Regions from separate parts of the Saccharothrix espanaensis DSM 44229 genome, predicted to be linked through region 2. Evidence: riboswitches for the same ligand, from Rfam matches in the RefSeq annotation. Region 2 holds a riboswitch; each other region holds the start of a gene.
What was found. A riboswitch is a leader RNA that binds a small molecule or an ion and turns the genes downstream of it on or off. The one in region 2 is predicted to bind S-adenosylmethionine.
Positions count from the first base shown of each region.

Region 1: it holds a riboswitch for S-adenosylmethionine, as region 2 does, so the genes downstream of both, thrC (threonine synthase) here and BN6_RS03445 (methionine ABC transporter ATP-binding protein) in region 2, are expected to answer to the same signal.
Region 3: it holds a riboswitch for S-adenosylmethionine, as region 2 does, so the genes downstream of both, BN6_RS33230 (aminotransferase class V-fold PLP-dependent enzyme) here and BN6_RS03445 (methionine ABC transporter ATP-binding protein) in region 2, are expected to answer to the same signal.

Region 1 covers NC_019673.1:1,503,340-1,505,599, reverse strand. The annotation lists gene holA (DNA polymerase III subunit delta) at 1-773, opposite strand, end outside; SAM riboswitch class I at 871-986, shown strand; gene thrC (threonine synthase) at 998-2,260, shown strand.
Region 2 covers NC_019673.1:706,173-708,432, forward strand. The annotation lists gene BN6_RS03435 (resuscitation-promoting factor) at 1-160, shown strand, start outside; gene rsmA (16S rRNA (adenine(1518)-N(6)/adenine(1519)-N(6))-dimethyltransferase RsmA) at 170-1,045, shown strand; SAM riboswitch class I at 1,135-1,227, shown strand; gene BN6_RS03445 (methionine ABC transporter ATP-binding protein) at 1,429-2,260, shown strand, end outside.
Region 3 covers NC_019673.1:7,644,462-7,646,721, reverse strand. The annotation lists gene BN6_RS33235 (potassium/proton antiporter) at 1-760, shown strand, start outside; SAM riboswitch class IV at 976-1,090, shown strand; gene BN6_RS33230 (aminotransferase class V-fold PLP-dependent enzyme) at 1,130-2,260, shown strand, end outside.

The DNA.
Region 1 (2,260 bases), 800 kb from region 2:
GGGTCGCCCCGCCCCACGGCCGACACCCGCGCGATGGTCCGCACCGCGTCCGCCAACGCGTCCGCAACGAGCACGTGCGGCACGCCGGTCTGGGTCGCCCAGCGCAACGCCTCCAGCGCCCCGCCCCGGTCGCCCATCACGGCCTTCTCGGCCACCGCGAACCCGGTCACCTCGGCCCGCCCCCGGTGGTAGCGGTGGACCGCGTCCGCGTCGACCTTGCCACCGGTGTCGGACACCAGCTGCGACGCCGCCGCCGCCAGCTCCCGCAGGTCCGACCCGATCGCCTCGATCAGCGCCCCGACCGCCTCCGGGTCGGCCTTGCCGCCCGCGGCACGGATCTCGTTGCGCACGAACGCCTCGCGGTCCGCCGCCTTGGTGATCTTCGGGCACTCGGTCACCACCGCCCCGGCCTTGCGCAGCGCGGCGGGCAGTTCCTTGGCCACCTTGCTGCGCCCGCCGCCGGTGTGCACGACGATCAGGGTCACCCCGTCGGCCGGCGCCTTGGCGTAGGCCATGACCGCCTCGGCGATCTCCTTGCCGGCCTCCTGCGCGGATTCCAAGGCGATCACCCGCCCCTCGGCGAACAGCGACGGACTCACCAGTTCTGCCAGCTCAGGAGGGGTGAGATCAGTCACCTTGACCCTGGTCAGGTCGGCCTGCGGGTCGACCTTGCGAGCCACCGCCAGCGCGCCGCGCAACGCGCGCTCGACCAGCAACTCTTCCTCGCCGAGAACCAGGTGCACGGGGTCTGGAGTGACTGCGGACGCGCTCACGGAGCGATCCTCCCACGCCCCGGATCGCGTCCGGATGGTGGACGGATCTGGCTGCCGGTCGGGATCGTGCCGTAAGTTGGACGCCACAACTGAATACCGCTCATCCAGAGGGGCAGAGGGATCGGCCCGAAGAAGCCCCGGCAACCCGTCGCGCAGCGTCCGCTGCGACGACCACGGTGCCAATTCCGACCCGCGACGCGGGAAAGATGAGGAGATACCTCGCGATGACTGCTGTCAGTGTGCCTTCGGCCACCACCTCCTTCGACCTCGGTCCGGCTCGCGCCCTGTCGTGCCGTGAATGCGGTCACCAGACTCCGCTGGCCCCGGAATACGCCTGTCTCGAGTGTTTCGGGCCGCTGGAAGTCGCCTACGACTTCGGCCGCGTCCGCCGCGAGGACATCGAGGCCGGCCCACGGTCGATCTGGCGCTACCGCGGCCTGCTCCCGGTGCCCTCGAACGTCGAGTCGCACCCCAACACCAACCCCGGCGCCACCCGCCTGGTCGAGGCCGACCGCCTCGCCAAGGCCTTGGGCGTGCGCAAGGTCTGGGTGAAGGACGACACCGGCAACCCCACCCACTCGTTCAAGGACCGCGTCGTCGGCGTCGCCCTCGCGGCCGCCCGCGAGCTGGGCTTCAAGGTCCTGGCCTGCCCCTCCACCGGCAACCTGGCCAACGCCGTCGCCGCCGCCGCGGCCCGCGCCGGCTGGCAGTCGGTCGTGCTGGTGCCCTCCTCCCTGGAGCAGGCCAAGATCCTCATGACCGCCGTCTACGGCGGCAACCTGATCACCGTCGACGGCAACTACGACGACGTGAACCGCCTCGCGCAGGAACTGGCCGCCGAGCACGAGGACTGGGCGTTCGTCAACGTCAACGTCCGCCCCTACTACGCCGAGGGCTCCAAGACCCTGGGCTACGAGGTGGCCGAGCAGCTGGGCTGGCGGCTGCCCGACCAGATCGTGGTGCCCATCGCGTCCGGCTCCCAGCTGACCAAGGTGGACAAGGCCTTCCGCGAGTTCGGCGAGCTCGGCCTGGTCGACGCCACCCCGTACAAGGTGTTCGGCGCCCAGGCCACCGGCTGCTCGCCGGTGTCGGCGGCGTTCAAGTCCGGTCAGGACGTGGTGACCCCGGTCCGCCCGGACACCATCGCCCGCTCGCTGGCGATCGGCGCCCCGGCCGACGGCCCGTACGTGCTGGACGCGGTCCGCCGCACCAACGGCGCGATCGAGGACGTCACCGACGAGGAAGTGGTCGAGGGCATCCGCCTGCTGGCGCGCACCGAGGGCATCTTCGCCGAGACCGCCGGCGGCGTGACCGTCGCCACGGCGAAGAAGCTCATCGAGACCGGCCGGCTCGACCCGGACGCCGAGACGGTGCTGCTGATCACCGGCGACGGCCTGAAGACCCTCGATGCCCTCGGCGACCGCGTCGGTCCCCGCGCCAACGTCCCGCCCTCGGCCGAGGCCGTGCTGAACGCGCTGAAGGACTGA
Region 2 (2,260 bases):
CAACAAGGGCACGTGGGACGCGTACGGCGGTGCCGCGTATGCCGCCTACCCCCACCAGGCCAGCCGCGAGCAGCAGATCGCCGTGGCCACCAAGCTGCGCGACGCGCGCGGCGGGTACTCGGCGTGGCCCCACTGCCAGCAGAAGCTGGGCCTGCCGTAAGTTGCGCGTGTGACCGAAGCTTCGTCTTCAGCAGGGCCGGGGAGTGCGCTCCTCGGCCCTGCTGACGTTCGTCGGCTCGCCGCCGAGCTGGACATCAGGCCCACCAAGAAGCTCGGCCAGAACTTCGTGCACGACCCGAACACCGTCCGCAAGATCGTCTCGGCTGCCGGGCTGTCGCCCGACGACGTGGTGCTGGAAGTGGGGCCCGGTCTGGGTTCGCTCACGCTGGCGCTCTTGCCCGCCTGCGCTTCGACGGTCGCCGTGGAGATCGATCCGGTGCTGGCCGCCCGGCTGCCGCTGACGGTGGCCGAGCGCGCGCCGGGTCTCTCCGAGAGGCTGACCGTGATCGAGGCCGACGCGATGCGCGTCACGGCCGACCGGTTCGCCACGCCGCCGACGGCGTTGGTGGCCAACCTCCCGTACAACGTGGCGGTGCCGGTCGTGCTGCACCTGATGGCGGAACTGCCTTCGCTGCGCACCGGATTGGTGATGGTGCAGTCCGAAGTGGCCGATCGGATGGCGGCCGGGCCGGGCAGCAAGGTCTACGGCGTGCCCAGCGTGAAGCTCGCCTGGTACGCCGACGCCCGCCGGGCCGGGCCGGTCCCGCGCTCGGTGTTCTGGCCGGTGCCCAACGTCGATTCCGCGCTGGTCGCGTTCACCCGCCACGAGCAGCTGTCCACTGTGGACCGCAAGGTGCTGTTCTCGTTGGTGGACGCGGCTTTCGCGCAACGCCGCAAGATGCTGCGCGGGGCGCTCGCCGGGTGGGCCGGCTCCGCCGCCGCGGCCGAGCGGCTGTTGGTGCAGGCAGGGGTCGATCCGGGCGTCCGGGGGGAGCAATTGGACGTCGGAGCGTTCATCCGGATAGCCGAGGTTTCCTCACCGTAATGGCCGATGATCTTTCGGCCAAAAGTGTGATTTGACGAACGATCCTCATGCGGGCTTGCGTTCAAGCCTCTGCGTCGGGTGTACTCGTGCTGCCATCCCGAGCGGCTGAGAGACCTGGCTCTACGACGCCGCAGCAACCACCTCCCCACGGAGGCAGGTGCTTCAGCCAGGATCGATGGAGGATCACGTGCCCAGGATGCTGCTCACGCGCCGGCGAGTCGTCGACCACGGCCGCCGCACGGTTTCGGGCTGTCGCAGCTAACTCCGCCCCAGGCGCTTTTCGAGTCCTCGTCGTCCCCTCCGCTGGGACACCCTTCTTGAGCCGGCCTTCGGACGTGCACGCCACGAGCGTGCGCTGCCGCGTGCAGTCGTGGAGCGAAATCGTGATCACTGTCGAAAACCTCACCAAGACCTTCCCCGGGAGTACCGGTCAGGTTCGCGCGCTGGACGGCGTGAACCTGGACGTGGCCGCCGGCACCGTCCTGGGCGTCGTCGGCCCCAGCGGTGCGGGCAAGTCCACGCTGGCCCGGTGCGTGGCGCTGCTGGAGCGCCCCGACAGCGGTGCGATCCGCGTCGACGGCACCGACCTGGTGTCCCTGGGCGGGCCGGCGCTGCGTGCCGCCCGCCGGCAGATCGGCGTTGTGCCGCAAGGGGATTCGCTGCTGCGCCAGCGGACCGCCGCGGGCAACGTGGCGCTGCCGCTGGAGTCGGCCGGCGTGCCCGGCCCGCAGCGGCGGACCCGGGTCGCCGAGCTGCTCGACCTGGTCGGCCTGACCGACAAGGCGGGCTCCTACCCCGACCAGCTCTCCGGCGGCCAGCGCCAGCGGATCGCCGTGGCGCGCGCCCTGGCGGCCAGCCCGTCGGTGCTGCTGGCCGACGAGCCGACCTCCGCGCTCGACCCCGACACCACCGGCTCGGTGCTCACCGTGCTGGACCGCGCGCGAGCCGAGCTCGGCGTCACCGTGCTCGTGGTCACCCACGACATGGGCGTGGTCCGCAAGATCTGCGACGACGTCGCGGTGCTGGAGGACGGCCGCGTGGTCGAGCACGGCAAGGTGCTGGACCTGGTCGCGGACGCGGCCTCCCGCACGGCCGCCTCGCTGCTGCCCGCCGTCGACCAGAACCCGGCCGCCGAAGGCGCGTACGACCGCGTCGCGGACGTGGTGCTGGTCGGGTTCGCCGCGGTCGGCGCGCTGCTGCCCGAGGCGACCAGCC
Region 3 (2,260 bases), 2.4 Mb from region 2:
GGTCTACACGGCGGCGCTCGTGCTGGGCAACGCCCGCCTGCCGCACCGGTCGGACACGCTGTCGTTCGCCGAGGGGCTGGGCTGGATCGCGCAGATCGGCCTGTTCGTGCTGCTGGGCCTGTACGCCTCGCCCGGCCGGCTGCTGGAGTCGCTGATCCCCGCGCTGGTCGCGGGCGGGGTGCTGGTGCTGCTGGCCCGGCCGCTGTCGGTGCTGTGCGCGGCGCTGCCGTTCAAGGTGCCGTGGCGCGAGCAGGTGTTCATCTCGTGGTCCGGGCTGCGCGGCGCGGTCCCGATCGTGTTCGCCCTGATCCCGCTCATCCAGGGCTACCCCGGCGCGCAGAAGCTGGTGGACGTGGTGTTCGTGCTGGTCATCCTGTTGACGCTGGTGCAGGGCTCGACGCTGCCGTGGATGGCCAAGTGGCTCGGTCTGGTGAAGACCGGCGAGGCGCAGGAGATCGAGGTCGACTCGTCGGCGCTGGACGAGCTGGGTGCGGAGCTGCTCCAGGTGCGCATCCAGCGCGGGTCCAAGCTGCACGGCGTCTACCTCAGCGAACTGCGGCTGCCACCGGGCGCGACGATCAGCCTCGTGGTGCGCGGCGACGACGGCTTCACCCCCCAGTCCACCACCCGTCTCCAAGAGCACGACCAACTGCTCGTGGTCTGCACCGACGCCGCCCGCACGGCGGCCGAACGCCGCCTGCGCGCCGTCGACCGGGCCGGCCGCTTCGCCCGCTGGAAGGGCGACTCGGGCCTGCCGTAGCCCGCCGCACCCCGAAACGGCACGCGAACGTGTGATCCCGGTCGCGATTCGGGACGTGGGCGGGGTTCGGCGGGGTGTTCGGTGATCGTCGGCGTGACCTGCGGGGTGATCGGGAGCTGGGGGTTCCCGCACGGCGGGCGGGGGCGGCCGGTGACCTCCCAGGATGTGAACGGGCCTCGACTCGGTGCCGGGTCGTGGGCTAACTTCGGTGCCGAGGTCATGAGTGCCAGCGCGAAGCTCGGGCTAGCTGGCCGGCAACCCTCCTACCGCGGTGGGGTGCCCCCGATGAGGACCTGGCCTGGCGCGTAGGGCGTCGGGCAAGCGCGGGCCTCCCCTGCACGGAGTCCGCCGGACCCGTCGGAGGTTGTCATGACCGTCGCTGTTCCCGGTTCCATCGCCGCCCTGCCCCGCGTCGTCGGCGCCTCGCTGCGCGTCCCGCTGGTCACCGGCGAGCGCGTCGAGTACGCCAACCTCGACCACGCCGCGAGCGCGCCCTGCCTGGAGCAGGTCCGCGACGCCGTCGACGAGCTGCTGCCCTGGTACGCCAGCGTGCACCGGGGCGCGGGCTTCGCCTCCCAGGTGTCGACCCGCGTCTACGAGCAGGCCCGCGACTCGGTCCGCCGGTTCCTCGGCGCGCGCCCCAGCGACACCGTCGTGTTCACCCGCAACACCACCGACTCGCTCAACCTCCTCGCCCGCAGCCTGCCCCGGCACACGTCCGTGGTCCTGTTCGACACCGACCACCACGCGGCGCTGCTGCCGTGGCGCGGCCCGAACGTGCACCGCCTGACCACCCCGGCGACGCCCGCCGGTGCCGTGCGCGAGCTGGACCGCGCGCTGCGCGCCACCCCCGAAGGCCCCCGGCTGGTCGTGGTGACCGGCGCGTCCAACGTCACCGGCGAGGTGTGGCCGGTGGCCGAGCTGGCCGCCGTCGCCCGCCGGCACGGCGCGCGGATCGCGCTCGACGCCGCGCAGCTCGCCCCGCACCGGCCCGTCGACCTGCGCGCGCTGGACGTGGACTACGCGGTGCTGTCCGGCCACAAGGTCTACGCCCCGTTCGGCACCGGCGTGCTGGTCGGCCGGGCCGACTGGCTGCAGGCCGCCGACCCGTACCTGGTCGGCGGCGGCGCGACGGCCCGGGTCACCGACCACGGCGACCGGCTGGGCGTGGCCTGGTCGGCGGTGCCGGAGCGGCACGAGGCCGGGTCGCCGAACGTGGTGGGCGTGCACGCCCTCGCGGTGGCCTGCGACGTGCTGGGCCGGCACTGGGAGCAGACCACCGCGCACGAGCGGGAGCTGCTGGCCCGGCTGCGCGCGGGCCTGGCGACCGTGCCCGGCGCGCACGAGCTGTCGATCTTCGGGTCCGACCAGGACCGGGTGGGCGTGGTGAGCTTCGTGGTGACCGGGCAGGACGTCGGCTTCCTGGCCGCCGCGCTGTCCGCCGAGCACGGCATCGGCGTGCGCGACGGCGCGTTCTGCGCCCACGTCGCCGTGCACCGG